DNA from 3 places in the Pantoea sp. C2G6 genome. Region 1 is predicted to be linked to each of the others. Evidence: predicted binding sites of a transcription regulator. Region 1 holds the regulator's gene; each other region holds the start of a gene.
What was found. Region 1 encodes LexA, which represses DNA repair genes until DNA is damaged. Its sites were predicted from a motif close to TNCTGTATGTACATACAGNA; they were not measured.

Region 1 (6,512 bases):
AGGCGAGCAGGGCGGTCACACAGAGGTTCATGGCGTTGGCCGCGCCCGCTTCATTGATACGCACCATCAGCCTGGCGGCAATATCGTTGACGGTCGGCGTTAACCAGCCCGGACGCTGCGGTTCGATCGGGTCCACGGCGTCACGCCACTCCGGCACGCGCTTGTTGAGATAGTTGACCAGCGGCAGCGGTTCGCCAAAGTTCACGTAACCCTGACCGAGATTGCGCAGCTTGCGTAAGCCACGCACCATCTGCATAAAGCCCTCTTTCTCTTTGGCCGCGCCGCGCAGCTCTTTGGCGTAAGTGCCCACTTCCATCACATGCTCATAGCCGATGTAGATCGGCACCAGGGTGATAGGACGGTTGCCACCGCGCAGCATCGCCTGGAGCGTCATCGCTAAAGTGCCGGTTTTAGGATCGAGCAGGCGACCGGTGCGTGAACGGCCCCCTTCGACAAAGTACTCGACCGAATAACCGCGGGTGAACAGCTCGCCAAGATATTCGCGGAACACCGTGGCGTAGAGCTTGTTGCCTTTAAAGGTGCGGCGAATAAAGAAGGCGCCCAGCCGACGGAAAATCGGGCCGGCTGGCCAGAAGTTGAGGTTGATGCCCGCCGCAATGTGGGGTGGCACCAGGCCCTGATGGTAGAGCACATAGGAGAGCAGCAGATAATCCATATGGCTGCGATGGCAGGGCACATAGACAATCTCATGACCATCCTGCGCCAGCTGGCGCACCTTCTCGCCGCCGTTAACGTTGATGCCCTGATAGAGACGACTCCAGAGCCAGCCCATTACGCGGTCGGTGACGCGAATCGCTTCATAGGAGAAATTGGCGGCGATCTCTTCCATCATATCCACCGCGTTCTGCTGCGCTTTCTCATGGGAGATTTTTTTGCTGCGGGCCTCATCTTCCACCGCCTTTTCAATCGCTTTGGATTGCAGCAGGCGATTAAAGAGATCCTGACGCGCCGGTAAGCGCGGACCCACCGCCGCCAGCCGCTGGCGGGCAAAGTGAATACGCGCCACACGCGCCAGTTTCTGGGCGATCGACTGATCGGTGCCATGTTCGGTCGCCATCCGGCGCAGTGACACCGTTGGCGAGAAGCGGACAAAGCTGTCGCGTCCGTGCCAGATCACCGCAAAGAACTTCTGTACGCCGTTCAGCACGCGCAGGTGAGGCGTTGGCTCGCCCTGAACCTCACGGCCTGGCGCGCGGCCAAACATCACCGTGACCGGCAGCATCTGAATATCCAGCTCGGGATTATTGCGGTGCAGGTCGAGGTAATCGTGAAAGATCTTCACCGACTCCACGCTGGGCACAAAATAGGGGAAGACACGCGGGCCATCGTGGATAAAAACGTGGCGCGGCAGCAGTGAGCCATCAATCTCCAGTGGAGAGAGCGGGTCGGGCAGATGGTGCCGCAGACACTGCGCGCGTAAAGTCAGTAAGTCAGCCTTCGAATCATAAGGCAGAACGTACATAATAGGTCGGGTCGGATCCAGACCATGTTCAGAAACGGGATCGGCCGGAATGGCCTTACTTTTTACCAAAAACGACAGTGGTAAATTAAGCAGTTTGTAATAGAGTTTACGCCAACCTGACATAGACAACATGAAGCCTCTTGTTAGCAAAGCGCCGCAAGCATACCAGAAAGCGCAGCGAAGATCTGTGGTGGTGCCAATTGCACGCAGCCCAGACATTGACGTCAATCCGAAGAAAGGGTTCCCACATCATGGCAAATAATGCCACCGGTCTTATAAGAATCGTGAAAGCCGCAGGTTACTCATGGCAGGGGCTGCGTGCCGCCTGGCAACATGAAGCGGCGTTTCGCCAGGAGGCGCTGGCCGCGCTGGTCGCCATTGTCGTGGCCTGCTGGCTGGATGTGGATGTGGTCTCCCGCATTCTGATGATAGGGGCGGTGGTGCTGGTGGTCATTGTTGAAATCCTCAATAGCGCCATTGAAGCCGTGGTTGACCGCATCGGCCAGGAGCATCATCCGCTGGCGGGCCGGGCAAAAGATATGGGCTCGGCGGCGGTGCTGATCAGCATCATACTGGCACTGTTTGTCTGGATCGCGCTGCTCTGGACACATTTGCGATAAGCCTTCCAAAACCGCGCTGGGAGCGCGTTTTACCTGACAATCGGTTTCCATTTCGCCAATACCTGTATATACTCACAGCGACTGTATAAACAACCAGGGGGCGGGATGAAAGCATTAACCAGCAGGCAGCAGCAGGTCTATGACCTGATTCGCGACCATATTTCTTCGACGGGCATGCCGCCTACACGTGCGGAAATCGCCGCGCAGCTGGGCTTCCGCTCGCCGAACGCGGCAGAAGAGCACCTTAAAGCGCTGGCGCGTAAAGGGGTGATTGAGATTGTTTCTGGCGCTTCACGCGGCATCCGTCTGCTTATGGAAGAAGAGCCCTCTGAAGGCTTACCGCTGATTGGCCGGGTGGCTGCCGGTGAACCGATCATGGCGCAGGAGCATATCGAGACCCACTACAAGGTGGATCCGGGTCTGTTCAAGCCCTCAGCCGACTTCCTGCTGCGCGTCAGTGGAATGTCGATGAAAGATATTGGCATTATGGATGGCGACCTGCTCGCGGTGCATAAAACCCAGGATGTGCGCAACGGTCAGGTTGTGGTTGCCCGCATCGACGATGAAGTAACAGTGAAACGCTGGAAAAAGCAGGGTGCTATCGTGCATCTGCTGCCGGAAAACAGTGACTTCGACCCGATTGTGGTCGACACGCGCGCGCAGTCGCTGACGGTAGAAGGTCTGGCGGTGGGTGTGGTGCGCAACGGCGAGTGGCTCTGATTCTGATGCCCGCGTGCATTCGCCTGCTCTGATGCTATTCTGTCTGCCCTAATTTTGTCGCTGCCTCTTCGCAGCGACACTGAGCACGGAACGGCGAATGCGCTTTATTACGGCAACCGATAAAAACCTCTGGCGGCTCGCGCTGCCGATGATCCTTTCAAATATCACCGTTCCCCTGCTGGGTGTGGTCGATACCGCCGTTATTGGTCATCTCGACAGCCCGGTCTATCTTGGCGGGGTTGCAGTCGGGACCACTGTCACCAGTTTTCTCTTCATGCTGCTGCTGTTCCTGCGGATGAGCACCACTGGCCTCACGGCACAGGCGTTTGGCGCTGGAAATAAGCCCGCGCTGGCCCGTGCCCTGACGCAGCCGCTGCTGATTGCGCTGCTGGCTGGGCTGCTGTTTATCGCGCTGCGCTATCCCATTATTCAGCTGGCCACCCATCTGGTGGGCGGCGATCCTGAGGTGCTGAAACAGGCGGCGCTGTTTATTCAGATCCGCTGGCTGAGTGCGCCGGCTACGCTGGCTAACCTGGTGATCCTCGGCTGGCTGCTGGGCGTGCAATACGCCCGCGCGCCGGTCATCCTGCTGGTGGTGGGTAACCTGGTCAACATCCTTCTCGACCTCTGGCTGGTGATGGGTCTGCACTGGGGTGTGGCGGGCGCGGCTACCGCCACGGCGCTGGCGGAGTACATCACGCTGGGCGTCGGTGCGGTGATGGTCTGGCGGGTGTTAAAACTGCGCGGCATCACCATGGCAATGCTGAAGCAGAGCTGGCGCGGCGACGTTCAGCGCCTGCTGCGGCTGAACCGCGATATTATGCTGCGTTCTTTGCTGCTCCAGCTCTGTTTCGCCTCGCTGACCGTGCTGGGCGCGCGCCTCGGGCCGGACGTGGTGGCGGTTAACGCGGTGCTGCTGATGTTTATCACCTTTACCGCCTATGCGCTGGATGGCTTTGCCTATGCGGTGGAAGCCTTTGCGGGAGAAGCGCATGGCGCAAAAGATGGCAGCCAGCTGCGGCTCGTCTGGCGCTCTGCCTGCCGTCAGGCGGTGGTGGTGGCGCTCTTTTTCTCGCTGGTGTATGCGTTTTTTGGCCCGCAGATTGTCACGCTGCTGACCTCGCTTGAGACGTTGCAGCAAACTGCGGACCGCTACCTGTTCTGGCAGGTGGTGATGCCGCTGATCGGCGTCTGGTGTTATCTGCTGGATGGGATGTTTATCGGCGCGACCCGCGGGCGCGAGATGCGAAACAGCATGGTGCTGGCCGCGGCTGGCTACTTTCTGACGCTGCTGAGTCTGCCGCTGCTGGGCAACCACGGGTTATGGCTGGCGGTTACGGTGTTCCTCGCGCTGCGTGGCCTCTCCCTGTGGCTGATCTGGCGCAGGCACTGGGTTCAGAACAGCTGGTTTGACGCCTGAGCGGGCGGGCGCTGAGCGCAGCGGCTACGGATTATTCTGTATTATTCCGTCATCCTCGTTTTCATGACTACAATTAACTCTATACGGCGCAGTTAACCAGCGCTTTATAGCGTTATTTTGCTGTGTCGCGAAATAAACATTAAACCCGAGGATGGGAGGTCTGCTATGAATAAAGACGAAGCCAGCGGCAACTGGAAACAGTTCAAAGGCAAAATGAAAGAGAAGTGGGGCAAGCTGACCGATGATGATATGCAGGTCATCGAAGGGAAACGCGATCAGCTGGTCGGTAAAATCCAGGAGCGTTACGGCTATGCGAAGGAAGATGCAGAGCGTGAGGTAACGGACTGGGAAGGTCAGAACAAAGACCACCGCTGGTAAACCTCAGCAGAGGATTCCTGCCCGCCGGCATTACCCGGCCGGCAAAGCACAGGGATGTGTGCTACCCTTTTTTTCCGCGCTTTTTCCCTTCGCTCTGATGATCGTGCTGGCAGCTTTCATGCTGAGTACAGGCTTCCACTTCCGCACAGTTGACACACAGGCCATGCGCCTCAATCACGCTATGCCGTAAGGCAAACTGCGCTTCTCCCGCCAGCGTCGCAATAATGTTTTCTACGCCCTGCGCCTGTTTCTCGGTAACCGCTGCACAGCGGTCACATACCAGCATCACCGAGGTATGCGCCGGGGCCTCGAAATGGTGACACATCACGTAGCTGTTGTTCGACTCCACCCGATGAATGAAACCCTGCTCCAGCAGAAACTCCAGCGCCCGATAGACGGTCGGCGGTTTCGCCTGCGGTTCACTGACCCGCAGCTGATCCAGCAGATCATAAGCGCTGATAGAGCCTGGCTGCTCGGCCATCAGGCGTAACACCTCAGCACGCTGCGAAGTCAGACGCACACCGCGTTGCAGGCACAGCTTTTCCGCCTGGGTCATAATTTGCTGTGAGGTCATGTTTGACATGAAAATTCTCCGCTGGATAAGTGATGTTATTTTATCACACAAAGGTTGCCGCTGCTGAGGTTGGTTTTTGTCTGATAAAACAGCACTATTTGCCTGAAAAAACAGCGATCAGGGCGTTTGCCTGCTCTTTTATACGGAATCTGACGACAAATCAGATCCATCGGCTGATGGCTTTAAGAGGAATTAACCGCCATTTTGCTTTGCATCTCACGGAGTTAAGCAGTAATGTTCAGAAAGACTTAAGCGAGGTCTGGTCTTATTCTTATTTCCTTCGCCTGGTCTGAACAATTACAACGTTTTTTTGATTGGAAAACATCCAATCCTTTGAATTAAGACACTGTTTCCTTTGAGTTCACAGCAATAAAGCGTTAGCTGACGTTCACAATATGGCTAACAAACTATTCAGTCGTTGAATGTTTCAACGGCTTATCTCAGTGAATTTCTCAGGTGATGGCAGGCAAATGGTGAAAAAATTCGCTCAACGTTCAGCGCTGATCTATCCCGCTGTATCGACCGCGCTTTTCCTCTCTTCTTCCGCCATGGCGGCAGGGACCTGGTATGATGCACGCAATGACGCCATGGGCGGCACCGGCGTCGCATCTTCTCTCTATGGCTCCGCGGTGCTGGCTAACCCGGCACTGATGACGCGGGCTAAACCTGACGACAGCGTCAGTATTATTTTTCCTTCAGCCGGTGTTCAGGTCACCGACAAAGATCATCTGATCGATAAAGTGGATGACATCACGGATACCGTGGATCGCTATCGCAACGTGCTTGGCAACCTGACGTTTGCCGATTATCTGCGTGGCTATCCCGAAGTACGTGCCGCTTCAGGCGATGTGGCCAATCAGCTCAGCGACTTACGCGGAAATAAAGCGGACGGCAGCGCCGGTGCGGCAGTGGCTGTCACCATCCCTAACGAAACGCTGCCATTCGCCTTTATCACCAAAGCCTACGGCACGGCGCATGTGCGTGCCAATGTGGTGCAGAGCGATATTGACTATCTGCGCGGCGTCGCTAACGGCACCGTGCTTCCCCGTCCAGGCGATCAAAATAACCTGCGCTCCAGTGCGAATGGCCTGGCTGCACTGAACACCGATTATGGTGTGGCGGTGGCGCATGAGTTCACCATCGCTGGTCAGCCGGTGTCGGTGGGTGTGACCCCGAAAGTGCAGAAAACCTGGCTCTATAACTACACCGCCAGCATTTACAACTACGACAAGAGCGACATCAACAATAGCCAGTATCGCAGCACCCATACCGGCTTTAACGTTGATGCCGGTCTGGCGACCACCTTTGCGGAAAACT
Region 2 (6,512 bases), on a different contig from region 1:
GGCGACGCCCGGTGCAGCGGCAATGGCGCGCACCCGCGTCTGCCGGAACTGGCCAAATAGCTGCGCCATCTGAGACTGCGACAGCAGCGCCGCCATCTGGGTAGCCAGCGTGACCAGAAACGACTCTTCGCTTTCATCAAACTGACGGTGTTCGCGCTGCTGCACCACCAGCACGCCAAGCAGCTGACGACGGCTGATAATGGGTACGCCGAGGAAGGAGCGATAGCGCTCCTCTTTTACCGAAGGGATATATTTAAAGCTGGGATGACTCTGTGCGTCTGCGAGGTTGATCGGCTCAGCCAGACGACCGACCAAACCGACAATACCCTCATCAAACGCCAGCGTCACAGTACGGCCACGCGGCTTTTTAAGGCCGCGCGTCGCCATCAGGTAATAACAGTGGCGATCGTGGTCGGCGAGATAAACGGAACAGACCTCCGTTTCCATCGCCAGACAGATCTCATTGACCAGAATGTCGAGTGCTTCATTGAGACGCGGCGCACTCGCCACTTTTTCTACAATTTCGCGCAACTGAGTGAGCATAAAGGGCGTGGCCTATCCTCTCTTACGTCGATGGGCAGGGTTATTCCGCTGCCCCGCACTCTCCTGCATAGACATCACCACGCCAGCGAATTCCTTCATCACCCGCCGGTAGACATCGCGCTTGAAGGAGACAACCTGACGCACCGGATACCAGAAGCTGACCCAGCGCCAGCCATCAAACTCCGGCGTGCTGCTGTGCTGCACATTGATGTCCGCGTCATTACACATTAATTGCAGAAGAAACCACTTTTGTTTCTGGCCGATACATACCGGCTTTGTGTCCCAACGCACCAAACGTTTTGGCAACTTGTAGCGCAACCAGTTACGGGTAGATGCAAGTATTCGGACATCTTTCCGGTGTAATCCCACCTCTTCGAACAGTTCGCGATACATCGCCTGCTCTGCGGTTTCACCGGGGTTGATGCCTCCCTGAGGAAATTGCCAGGAGTGCTGTCCAAAGCGCCTGGCCCATAACACTTGTCCCTGCCGGTTACAGATTACGATACCAACATTCGGGCGGTAGCCATCATCATCGATCACCGGACTACCTCAAAGCTAAATTTGAATGGCCTGATTGTTTCACACTCCTTACAGGCGGTAAACCACTGGATTCACGGGGTGTTAAGCCACTGATGCCGGGATAACTCACAGCCGGGCCCGGAGTTATAAACAATAACCGCCAAAAAGATCGATCTTATTCACCTTTTCTGTGGATAGCTTTGTGCAGAACGCGGGAGTTAACTGAATAACCCTGAATGCCGCGTCTGACACCCCGCAAAGTGCGAAAAGATTATCCCTTTAATTTTAATACAAAAATAATCAAAACCGCCAGATTCCCTGCTGGCAGAAATGCGGATTCTTATCGCGCCGCTTTACGTTTGGATGAAATTTAACCACCACGCTTTTTATCCACAGCAAATTGTTCAGGCTTAGGCCAGTGTGAGCAGATTGTGGTCAAAAGCGGGAAAGTCAAGGCTGTAAATGGAACCAGTACCGCACAGAAGCAGCGGTTATCCCATTTTTCTGTGGATAACTACGCTGGAGTTCCTGTTCATTGTTGCGAGTAAGTTGGGATAACCTCGCGTCGCTGTGGGGAGCGTTGTGCCGGGCCGATAAAAAAAGCACGATCTATCATGTTATTATCCGTCAGCGGTGCGGTTTATTTCTGCCGGAAAAGTGAGCCTGCCGTTTACTGTACAAAATTTAAGCAACGCGAGTTATCAACATGAATCATCTGCCAGGACCGCCAGAAGATGAAGCCAGCCTGCTGGCACGGGCGCAGAATTTAGCCGGGTTAACCCTGGAAACGCTGGCGGTACGCGCCGGTCTGCCAGTGCCTGCCGATCTCAGACGCGATAAGGGCTGGGTCGGGATGCTGCTGGAGCTGCATCTGGGTGCCAGCGCAGGCAGCAAAGCGGAGCAGGATTTCGCCCACCTGGGGATTGAACTGAAAACCATCCCGATTGATGCCCAGGGTAAACCACTGGAAACCACCTTTGTCTGCGTTGCGCCGCTGACCGGCAACAGCGGTGTCACCTGGCGGACCAGTCATGTGCGGCACAAGCTGTCGCGGGTGTTGTGGATACCGGTGGAGGGCGAGCGGGCGATCCCGCTGCGCGAACGCCGGGTGGGCGCGCCGCTGTTGTGGAGCCCCGATGCGCAAGAAGATGAGATGCTGCGTCAGGACTGGGAAGAGCTGATGGATATGATTGTGCTGGGCCGGGTAGAACAGATCACCGCCCGGCATGGTGCCTGGCTGCAAATCCGCCCCAAAGCCGCCAACAGCAAAGCGCTGACCGAGGGCATTGGCGATCAGGGCCAGCCGATCATGACACTGCCGCGCGGCTTCTACCTGAAGAAAAGTTTCACCGGACCGCTGCTGGCACGCCACTTTTTGCTGTGACTCTCCTCCTGCTGTACGGCCACGGCGCAATTTTGTGGGAGCCAGGCGAATTCAATGCGTATAATCCTCGTTTACTTTTCGTTTAGGATTGAATGTCGGTATGTTTGAGTGGATTGTGGATCCCAACGCCTGGCTGGCGCTGGGCACCCTGACCATCCTTGAGGTGGTGCTGGGTATTGATAATATTATTTTCCTGTCGCTGGTGGTCGCTAAACTGCCAAAGCAACAACAGGCCAGCGCACGTCGTATCGGTCTGATGGGCGCGATGTTAATGCGCCTTGCCCTGCTGGCGTCGATTGCGTGGGTCGCCCGGCTGACCAACCCGCTGTTTACCCTGATGGATCATCCCTTCTCGGCGCGCGATCTGATCCTGCTGTTTGGTGGACTGTTCCTGCTGTGGAAATCGAGCATGGAGATCCATGAAACCATTGAAGGCAGTGAAGGGGAACACAACACCAAAGTGCACTCGTTCCTCGGCGCGATTGTGCAGATCATGATGCTCGACATTATCTTCAGTCTCGACTCGGTGATCACCGCCATCGGCCTCTCCGATCATCTGTTTATTATGATGGCGGCGGTGGTGATTGCGGTGCTGCTGATGATGTTTGCCGCCCGCGCGATCGGAGAGTTTGTCGAACGTCATCCTTCGGTGAAAATGCTGGCGCTCTCGTTCCTGATTCTGGTCGGTTTTACCCTGATTCTGGAGAGTTTTGCGGTCCACGTACCAAAAGGTTACATTTATTTCGCGATGTTCTTCTCAATGGCGGTTGAGTGCCTTAATCTGATGCGCAGCAAGAAAAAGCAGAGCTGATAATGTCAAGAGCGAAGCTGCGCGGCCGGTGATTTTCAGATTCCTGCGATTTAACCCCGCCGGCAAAACGATTTATTACTACACTTTTGCAGTTGATGATTTGTGAGGATAAGGCGTAATGAAAGGATGGGCGGGAGTAGTAATTTTGATGGTCGCCGCAGCAACGCTAAGCGGATGCAGTTCGGATTATGTGATGGCGACTAAAGATGGTCAGATGATTATGACCAAAGGCAAGCCAGCCATTGATAAAGAGACCGGACTGGTCGAGTACATCGATCAATCCGGTCACGCAGTACAGATTAACAGCGATGAGGTCTCGACCATCATTGAACGTTAAGTGCCAGATTGACTCACCTGCCACAGATTCCCCGCTGGCAGGTGATTTCCCCGACTTTTCCCCCTTCCTTCCCCGCCATTGCTCGCGCTATAGTCCCTGAGGACACAACATTCCATTCCATTAAGAAAAGGAAGCTGGCAATGCACTATCATCGTATTCCCCATAGCACGCTGGAAGTGAGTCAGCTGGGGTTGGGCACCATGACGTTTGGCGAACAGAACAGCGAAGCCGACGCCCATGCTCAGCTCGATTTAGCGCTCCGTTGCGGCATCAACTTTATTGATACCGCCGAAATGTATCCGGTGCCACCGCGCCCGGAAACCCAGGGCCTGACCGAACAGTACATTGGCAGCTGGCTTAAACAACGCGGCAGCCGCGACAAGATCATTCTGGCCAGCAAAGTCGCCGGGCCTTCACGCGGCAATGACGCTTCGATTCGTCCCGATATGGCGCTGGATCGTAAAAATATCCGTGCCGCGCTCGACGCCAGCCTGAAACGCCTGAACACCGACTATCTCGATCTCTATCAGCTGCACTGGCCCCAGCGTCAGACCAACTATTTCGGCAAGCTGGGCTATCAGTACAGCGAGACCACGGCGCAGGTGACGCTGCTGGAGACGCTGGAAGCGCTGACTGAACAGGTACGCGCCGGTAAAATTCGCTATATCGGGGTCTCGAACGAAACGGCCTGGGGGGTGATGCGCTACCTGCAACTGGCGGAGAAACATGAACTGCCACGCATTGTCAGCATTCAGAATCCCTACAGCCTGCTGAACCGCAGCTTTGAAGTGGGTCTGGCCGAAATCAGCCAGCATGAAGGGGTAGAGCTGCTGGCCTATTCCAGCCTGGCGTTTGGCACGCTGAGCGGTAAATATTTGAATGGCGCACAGCCTGCGGGCGCACGCAACACCCTGTTCAGCCGCTTTACCCGCTACAGCGGTGAACAGTCACAGCAGGCGATTGCGGAATATGTGGCGCTGGCCCGTCAGCATCAGATCGACCCATCGCAGATGGCGCTGGCGTATGTGCGTCAGCAGCCGTTTGTCGCCAGCACGCTGCTGGGTGCCACCACACTTGAGCAGTTGCAGATCAATATCGACAGCTTCAATCTGACCTTAAACGCCGAGATTCTGGAAGGCATAGAAGCGATCCATCGTCGTTATACCTATCCGGCTCCGTGAGCCGTCTGGTGCCAGCTGCCTGTGCGGCGGCTGGCACACCTCAGAGATCGCGCGAGTAGAGTCTGACCCGCTTGTCAGGATACTCCAGCGCCTCGCCCTGCGGCTGCCAGCCGAACCGTTCGTAGTAACCGCCAAACGCTGACCATAGCCATAGCCGTGAATAGCCCCGGGCCTGCGCATAGCGGGTAACGTGCTGCTGCAACGCCGCGCTGACGCCTTTGCCGCGCGCCGCCTCATCCACATAGAGCGCCGCCAGCCAGGGAAAGAGATCCTGACGGCTGATCAAATCACAGCGCCAGAAGCCCACGGTGCCAATCGCCCTGCCCGCCTCCAGCGCGACAAAGGTCACCGGAAAATCGGCTCCGCTCAGACTGCTGGTTACTACAGAGGCGAAGAAGTCACGGCTGGCTGGTTCGCCAAACGCCCGCCACTGCCACTCGGTAATCTGATCGGCAAACTGCGGCACCTCACTCAGCGGCACTATTTTCATGTGTTATCTCTCCTGAAACAGAGGGGCGCGGTAAAGTTTCTGGCCTGAGCGAGGCCGTTAGTCAGTTTCCAGCGCCAGTAACGACTGAATGGTCTGCGCGCGGCGGATTTCGCGTGGCTCGCCCTGTTCAAACAGCACTTCCGGGATCAGCGGGCGGCTGTTGTAGTTGGAGGACATCGAGGCACCGTAAGCGCCGGTGTCGTGGAACACCAGATAATCCCCGACTCTGGCCGCTGGCAGAGCGCGCGGTGCAACCATGCCCCCCTCCAGCTGGGTAAAGACATCGCCCGATTCACACAGCGGACCGGCCACCACCGTATCGATCGTCTGCTGCTCATCAATCACCCGCTCATCACCCGCCATCAGCGAAATATGGTGATAGCTGCCATACATCGAGGGCCGCATCAGGTCGCTGAAACCGGCGTCGACCAGCACAAAGTGACGGCTGCCCATCGCTTTCACCGCACGCACCTGAGAGACCAGAACTCCCGCCTCCGCCACCAGAAAACGGCCCGGTTCGATCTCCAGCTTCACCGCATGCCCCAGATGCTGAGCAATACGCTGGCGGGCGGCATCCCACAGGCCGAAATAGTGGCTGGTATCGATCGCCTCTTCGCCATAGCGATAGGGAATGGAGAGACCACCGCCAGCGGAGATAGCCGCCAGATCCTGACCCGATGCCACCACCAGATCGACCATCGCATCACAGACCTGTTGCAGATGCGCATAGTCCACGCCCGAGCCAATATGCATATGGATGCCGACCAGTTTCAGGCCGTGCTGCTCAATGGCGGCCAGCGCCTGAGCTAAATCAGCATGCCAGATACCGTGCTTGCTGTTTTCGCCGCCGGTGTTGGTTTTCTGGCTGTGACCGTGACCAAAGCCTGGATTCACCCGCAGCCACACCGCATGACCGGGGGAAACGGCACCCAGCTGATGCAGCATATCGATCGATCCGGCGTTGACCGGCACTTTCAGCGCCGCGACCCGCGCCAGCGTCGGCTGATCGAACAGATCAGCGGTAAAGACAATATCCTCCCCGCCCGGCTGATAGCCCGCCACCAGCGCCCGTTCAATCTCCCCCAGCGATACCGAATCGACCTTCACGCCCGCCGCGCGCATCAGGCGCAGAATATGAATATTGGAGCAGGCCTTCTGCGCAAAACGCACCACATCAAACGCCTGAAGCTGGGCAATGCGCGCCTGAATGATCTGTGCGTCATAGGCCCAGAAGGGGCCGGCGTAGC
Region 3 (6,512 bases), on a different contig from region 1:
TGACCCGCAGGCTCAGCAGTAATCCCGCCAGATAAACAAACGGCCCGTCAGATGACGGGCCGTTTTTCGTTATGCGTCTGACTACAATCCGGCCGGACGCGGCACCTCGACGTAATCACCGTTAATCTGCCGCTGGTAGTAGTGGCCCTCCTGCACATAAAAGCGTTTGCCGTTAAAGTCGAGCACCCGCATCTCATTGCTTACCGGTGACCCAGCGGGCGGCTCTACCACCACATACTCCTCCCCGTGACGCTGATAATAACTGCCGTTCAGCAGGTAATAGGTCAATCCGCCAATCAATACCGCGGTGGCCGCCTCAGGTAAAAAACGCACCGGTCCGGGACCCCCCCAGCGCGGACCGCCACCGTGTGGACCCCAGCCGCCATGTGGACCCCAGTCGCCGGGATGAGCGAAAACCGCAGCTGGCGTTAACAGAGCTAACGCCAGCAGCGAGGCGATAACTTTTTTCATAGGCGCTCCTCCTTTTCAGATGGAGGCAGAATTGGCTTTTTAGCGGCCAAAGACAAGCGCTAAAACGGCGAATTTTCGCCTGTTTACCATGCTTAACGCTTTCTTAACGACGTCGCCATGATACGGCGGGATTGTGGAGAATAAATGGGGGAGGAGGAACCTGGCGCGGGCGCGCCAGGTTTTACAGCGATTAACGATGCGCCAGTTCAGCCTGCTCGTCACTCTCCAGAACGCGCCGGTCGGTCAGGCCCAGCCAGCGGCTGGTCAGGGAGCCAGCGGTCATCGAACCGTTAACGTTCAGGGCGGTACGGCCCATATCGATCAGAGGCTCGATGGAGATCAGCAGCGCCACCAGCGTCACCGGCAGACCCATAGCGGGCAGGACAATCAGCGCGGCGAACGTAGCGCCACCACCGACACCGGCCACGCCAGCTGAACTCAGGGTGACGATACCGACAAGCGTGGCAATCCACAGTGGGTCAAACGGGTTGATCCCCACGGTTGGTGCGACCATCACCGCCAGCATGGTCGGATAGAGACCGGCACAGCCGTTCTGACCAATAGTGGCACCAAACGAGGCGGAGAAGCTGGCGATCGATTCCGGCACGCCCAGGCGACGGGTCTGGGTCTCAACGCTCAGCGGAATGCTGGCAGCACTGGAGCGGCTGGTGAAGGCGAAGGTAATCACCGGCCACACTTTACGGAAGAAGCGCAGTGGATTAATGCCGTTCAGCGACAGCAGCAGAGCGTGCACCGCAAACATGATCGCCAGACCCAGATAAGAGGCGACCACAAAGCTGCCCAGCTTGATGATGTCCTGTAGGTTAGAACCGGCAACCACTTTGGTCATCAGCGCCAGCACACCGTAGGGGGTCAGCTTCATCACTAAACGCACCAGCTTCATCACCCACGACTGTAAGGTATCGATGGCGACGATCACCCGCTGACCTTTGACTTCATCATCTTTCAGCAGTTGCAGCGCGGCCACGCCGAGGAAGGCGGCAAAAATCACCACGCTGATGATCGAGGTGGGGTTAGCACCGGTCAGCTCGGCAAACGGGTTTTTCGGGATAAAGGAGAGCAGCAGCTGCGGTACGCTCAGATCAGCGACTTTGCCGACATAGTTGCTCTGAATGGCGCTCAGGCGCGCGGTTTCCTGCACACCCTGCACCAGCCCTTCGGCGCTTAAGCCAAACAGCCCGGTAACGAACACGCCGACCAGCGCCGCAATCGCGGTGGTAAACAGCAGTACGCCAATGGTCAGCACGCTGATTTTTCCCAGCGACGAGGCGTTATGCAGACGCGCTACCGCACTCAGAATCGACACAAACACCAGCGGCATCACCACCATCTGCAACAGCTGGACATAGCCGTTACCCACGATGTTAAACCAGCTGATAGAGGCTTTGACCACCTCGCTGTTTTCGCCGTAGATCAGCTGTAAAACCAGACCGAACAGCACGCCGATCACCAGACCGGTCAGCACTTTTTTCGACAGACTCCAGTTCTGGCGGCTGAAGCGCGCGAGCAAGAGCAGCAGCACCACAAAGGCCAGGATATTGAGCGTAAGAGGAAGATCCATACCGAAACTCCAGAGTAATGCGGCCTTCCCGGTCAGGAAGGCCGCATAATGTTAATCACGAATTAAGACAGCAGGAATGGTAACAGCAGGCGGAGAGGGTGCCTTATATCCAAATGGCATGGGTTATAACTAAATAGCGCGTTACGCTGCTTTATTGCGCACTATGGCTGGAAATCAACCTTCCGACGCCATTTTGTAGCGTATCGAACAGCTGAGCTGGCCAGCCGTTGGCACCAAAAGAGGGCAAGCCAACCGGAAACCAGAGCGCGTAGCCCACCAGTCCGAGACATAATGCCCGTTCCAGCTGGTTGCCTTTCTGGCTGCGCAGGATCGGCAGACGGAAGCGCCAGCGGCAGGGCCACAGCAGCGGCACGCCTGCCGGGGTCAGCATATCGGCCACGATATGGCTGAGGTAGCCGAGCGTCAGCCCCTGCAACACGTCAGCCGGAATCGGTGAGGCTTTGGGCAGGTTGATCTGAAACAGCCACAGGCCCGCCGCCACCGCCAGCAGACTATGGGTAAAGCCCCGATGGCCAAACGCCCGCGCAATCGGATGGGAGATCCAGCGCAGCCGTTGTCCCAGCAGAGATTTTGGGTGATCGATGTCGGGCAGCAGGCAGGTCAGCAGGGCTGAGGGAACAAGATGCCACCAGTCGGCCTGCGCCAGCACCGGTGTCAGCTCAGCACGTTTAGCAAAAATCGCACTGGCAATGGCAAAAATGATGTGGCCTTCGCCCGTCATGATAGAACCTGGTTGCAAAGAAAACTGTCAATGCATCCAGTATAGGGATTTATCCAGTGAATGAGAACATGTGACGCTGTAACGAAGAGTGAATTTCTTTAACAAAGCGGACAGCGCGCTAACGCTGTCCGCCAGAACGATTAACGTGCCAGCCAGCCGCCATCGACGGCCAGGGTGTAACCATTCACATAGTCAGAGGCTGAGGAGGCCAGGAAGACCACCGGTCCCATCATGTCATCCGGTACGCCCCAGCGTCCGGCCGGGATGCGTCCGAGGATTTCATCACTGCGCGCCTGATCTTTACGCAGCTGTTCGGTGTTATCGGTGGCCATGTAGCCTGGGGCGATAGCGTTCACGTTAATGCCATGTTTCGCCCACTCGTTGGCCATCAGACGGGTTAAGCCCATCACGGCGCTTTTAGAGGCGGTGTAGGAGGGGACGCGAATACCCCCCTGGAACGACAGCATCGAAGCGATGTTGATGATCTTGCCGCCGCTGCCCTGCGCGATATATTGCCGCGCCACCTGCTGTGACAGGAAAAAGACCGTTTTGGTATTGATGTTCATCACATCATCCCAGTCCTGCTCGCTGAAGTTCAGCGCGTCTTCACGACGGATAATGCCCGCGTTGTTCACCAGAATATCAATCCGGCCTGCGGCGGCGACTGCCTCTTCAACCACCTGAGGCACACCCTCCGTACGCATCAGATCCGCCGATACCGACCAGAAACGGCGGCCCATGGCTTCCACCTTACGCTGGGTTTCATCAGGCTCAAAGCGGTTGACGCCGACGATGTCGCAGCCCGCCTGTGCCAGTCCTAACGCCATGCCCTGACCCAGACCGGTGTTACAGCCGGTCACCATCGCCACTTTGCCTTTAAGATCAAACGAATTCAGTACCATTTCTGCTTCTCCTCTGCTTAGCGCAGTTCACTGATTTTGACGTGGTCCATGTCATCAAAGACCTGATTTTCACCCACCATGCCCCAGATAAAGGTGTAGCGCTGGGTACCGACGCCGGCGTGGATCGACCAGCTTGGTGAGATCACCGCCTGCTCGTTGTGCACCAGCAGGTGACGGGTTTGTTGTGGCTCGCCCATCATGTGGAAAACCGCACTCTCCGGGCTCATATCGAAATAGAAGTAGACCTCCATGCGGCGCTCATGGGTGTGGCACGGCATGGTGTTCCACAGGCTGCCCTCATCCAGTTTGGTTAAGCCCATAGTGAGCTGGCAGGTTGGCAGCACATCCGGCACGATAAATTTATTGATGGTGCGGCGGTTGGAGGTGGCAGCGTCACCCAGCGTGGCGGTGGCCGCCTCCTGAAGTGTGATTTTTTTGTCGGGGAAGGTGCTGTGTGCTGGCGCACTGTTGTAATAGAACTTTGCGGGCTGGGCCGGGTCGAGGCTGCGGAACAGCAGATTGCGTGCGCCTTTGCCGATGTAGAGCGCCTCTTCATGGCCCACCTCCCAGCGCCTGCCGTCGACCTCAACCAGGCCTGGTCCGCCGATGTTGATCATGCCGAGCTCGCGGCGCTCCAGGAAATAGCTGACGCCCAGCTGTTTGCCCATCTCATCACCGAAGGTGACCGGCCGATTCACCGGCATCACGCCGCCGACGATGATGCGATCGATGTGGCTGTAGGTCAGGGTGTAGTGATCGGCGGTAAAAATATTTTCAATCAGAAACTCACGGCGCAGCGCGTCGGTATCGAGTTGTTTTGCGTGATCGCTGTGAATGCTTTGGCGAACGTCCATCTCGGGCCTCTCTGCAAGTCAGGTTATGCGCGCCCCGAATGGGGGCTCTCCTGGCATCTTAGGCAGAGCGGGATGGGAATTCAATAAAAATGAAACGTTGTTTTATTTTTTGCGGAGTAGATCAACCGCGCAGCAGGGCGACAGAAAAAAGCCCGCGCCAGGCGGGCTATCGTCTATCCCCGCAGATGCGGCAGGGTGAGCTGGGTCAGACTCTCCAGTCTGACATCGGCCAGCGCCCAGCGCGGATCGTCACGATGCGCGGCGGCGGGCACCACAATTGAGCGCATGCGCGCCGCTTTGGTAGCGATCATGCCATTGAACGAATCTTCCAGCGTGACGCAGTTAAGCGGGTCGATGCCCAGGCTGGCGGCGGCGTTGAGATAGACCTGCGGATGCGGTTTGCTGTAGGGCAGGCTCTCGGCCGAGGCCAGCACGTCGAAGTAGCGACGCAGGTTGAAGATCTCCAGCACCTGCTCCAGCATCGCCAGCGGCGAGGCTGAGGCGAGACCGATTTTCAGGTTATGCTCACGGCAGAGCTGTAGCGCGGTTTCCACGCCCGGCAGCAGTGGCCGCGTCTGCGCCACCAGCGTCATGGCGCGCGCAATAATGCGATCGGTGACCTCCTGCTGGCTGGGGCCCTGCCACGGCAGGGTTTCGTACCACATGCGCACCGTCTGATCGATGCGCAGGCCGAGGGTGTCAGGCATTTCACTGCGCCGCGACAGGTCCACATCCAGCGTCGAAAAAATATCCATCTCAGCCTGGTCCCATAACGGCTCAGAGTCGATCAGTAATCCATCCATATCAAACAGGGCGGCAAGAACAGGGCGGTGATAGGGCATCAGGCGTCTCCTTTTAAACGTCGGGCTTACCTTACCATCTTTGTCTGCGGGTGCGCAGCGCGACAGGGCCCGTGCGGTTCAGCCACGCTTTATTTGGGAAATTTCACTATTGGCAGGTAGACTGACGGCAAATTGGATTCCAGGTTCAGGAGACATCATGACCTATCAACAGGCTGGCCGTATCGCCATCCTCAAGCGTGTGGCGGGCTGGGCGCTCTTTTTAGTGGCGCTGCTCTCGACCATTATTTCGGTATTGAGCTTTATGTTTAAGCACAGCGAGAAGCAGCCTGGCATCGACGCGGTGATGCTCGATTTTGTCCACGTGATTGTCGATATGCTCCGCTTTAACACGCCGTTTCTTAATGTTTTCTGGCACAACTCTCCGGTGCCTGAATTTCACGGCCAGATGAACATCGGCTTCTGGCTGATCTACATCCTGATTTTTGTCGGGCTGGCGCTGGAGTCTTCAGGCGCACGCATGGGCCGTCAGGCGCGCCACATCAAAGAGGGCATCGAGGATCAGATGATTCTGGAGCAGGCGAAAGGCAGTGAAGGACGCAGCCGTCAGCAGCTGGAAGAGAAGGTGCGCGTGCCACGCCACACCATCTTTTTACAGATTTTCCCGCTCTACATTCTGCCGGTAGTGATCGCGGTGGCGGGTTACTTTGTGCTGTCGCTACTGGGCTTTATCTGACGCCGTCAGGCCGGTCTGGCCTGACTGAGCCCGAGCGCATCCTCATCCAGCAACTGGCCGATGGCGAACAGCGCATCGTCCGGCCAGTGCCCGCCAAACACGTTGGCCCGGTTCAGCAGGTAGTAGAGCTGATAAACCGGCAGACGCTGCGAAAATCCATCCGGTAACGGCCAGACAGCCTGATACCCCTCATAAATCTGGCGCGGCAGATCGGGATACCAGCTCAGCATCGCCAGATCGCATTCGCGATCGCCCCAGTAGCAGGCGGGATCAAACAGCCAGGGGCCGTCGTGGCTACTGGCGCAGTTGGCTGGCCAGAGATCGCCATGCAACAGAGAGGGCTGGGGATGATGCGAAGCCAGCACCCGCTGGACCGCGGCGATAATCAGCTCAGTGTCGCCGTAGTGAATGCCTTTCTCCGCGGC

Region 2: a site for LexA is predicted at 1,517-1,536, ahead of mutH (DNA mismatch repair endonuclease MutH). Genes of this name have one in related genera too.
Region 3: a site for LexA is predicted at 2,818-2,837, ahead of ACCW71_RS02330 (metal-dependent hydrolase). Genes of this name have one in related genera too.

The regions. Positions count from the first base shown of each region.
Region 1 is NZ_JBGMNJ010000013.1:29,888-36,399, forward strand. Features, by position in the region: gene plsB (glycerol-3-phosphate 1-O-acyltransferase PlsB) at 1-1,606, opposite strand, end outside; gene ACCW71_RS15945 (diacylglycerol kinase) at 1,735-2,103, shown strand; gene lexA (transcriptional repressor LexA) at 2,209-2,823, shown strand; gene dinF (MATE family efflux transporter DinF) at 2,921-4,243, shown strand; gene ACCW71_RS15960 (CsbD family protein) at 4,409-4,621, shown strand; gene zur (zinc uptake transcriptional repressor Zur) at 4,683-5,204, opposite strand; gene ACCW71_RS15970 (hypothetical protein) at 5,228-5,488, shown strand; gene ACCW71_RS15975 (conjugal transfer protein TraF) at 5,666-6,512, shown strand, end outside.
Region 2 is NZ_JBGMNJ010000002.1:526,889-533,400, reverse strand. Features, by position in the region: gene ptsP (phosphoenolpyruvate--protein phosphotransferase) at 1-543, opposite strand, end outside; gene rppH (RNA pyrophosphohydrolase) at 556-1,083, opposite strand; gene mutH (DNA mismatch repair endonuclease MutH) at 1,769-2,446, shown strand; gene ACCW71_RS05845 (TerC family protein) at 2,547-3,257, shown strand; gene ACCW71_RS05840 (YgdI/YgdR family lipoprotein) at 3,376-3,594, shown strand; gene ACCW71_RS05835 (NADP(H)-dependent aldo-keto reductase) at 3,735-4,775, shown strand; gene ACCW71_RS05830 (GNAT family N-acetyltransferase) at 4,816-5,265, opposite strand; gene lysA (diaminopimelate decarboxylase) at 5,323-6,512, opposite strand, start outside.
Region 3 is NZ_JBGMNJ010000001.1:485,127-491,638, forward strand. Features, by position in the region: gene osmE (osmotically-inducible lipoprotein OsmE) at 1-22, shown strand, start outside; gene ACCW71_RS02320 (DUF6515 family protein) at 82-471, opposite strand; gene ACCW71_RS02325 (L-cystine transporter) at 662-2,053, opposite strand; gene ACCW71_RS02330 (metal-dependent hydrolase) at 2,205-2,795, opposite strand; gene kduD (2-dehydro-3-deoxy-D-gluconate 5-dehydrogenase KduD) at 2,936-3,697, opposite strand; gene kduI (5-dehydro-4-deoxy-D-glucuronate isomerase) at 3,715-4,551, opposite strand; gene hxpB (hexitol phosphatase HxpB) at 4,725-5,393, opposite strand; gene ACCW71_RS02350 (YniB family protein) at 5,551-6,087, shown strand; gene ACCW71_RS02355 (fructosamine kinase family protein) at 6,093-6,512, opposite strand, start outside.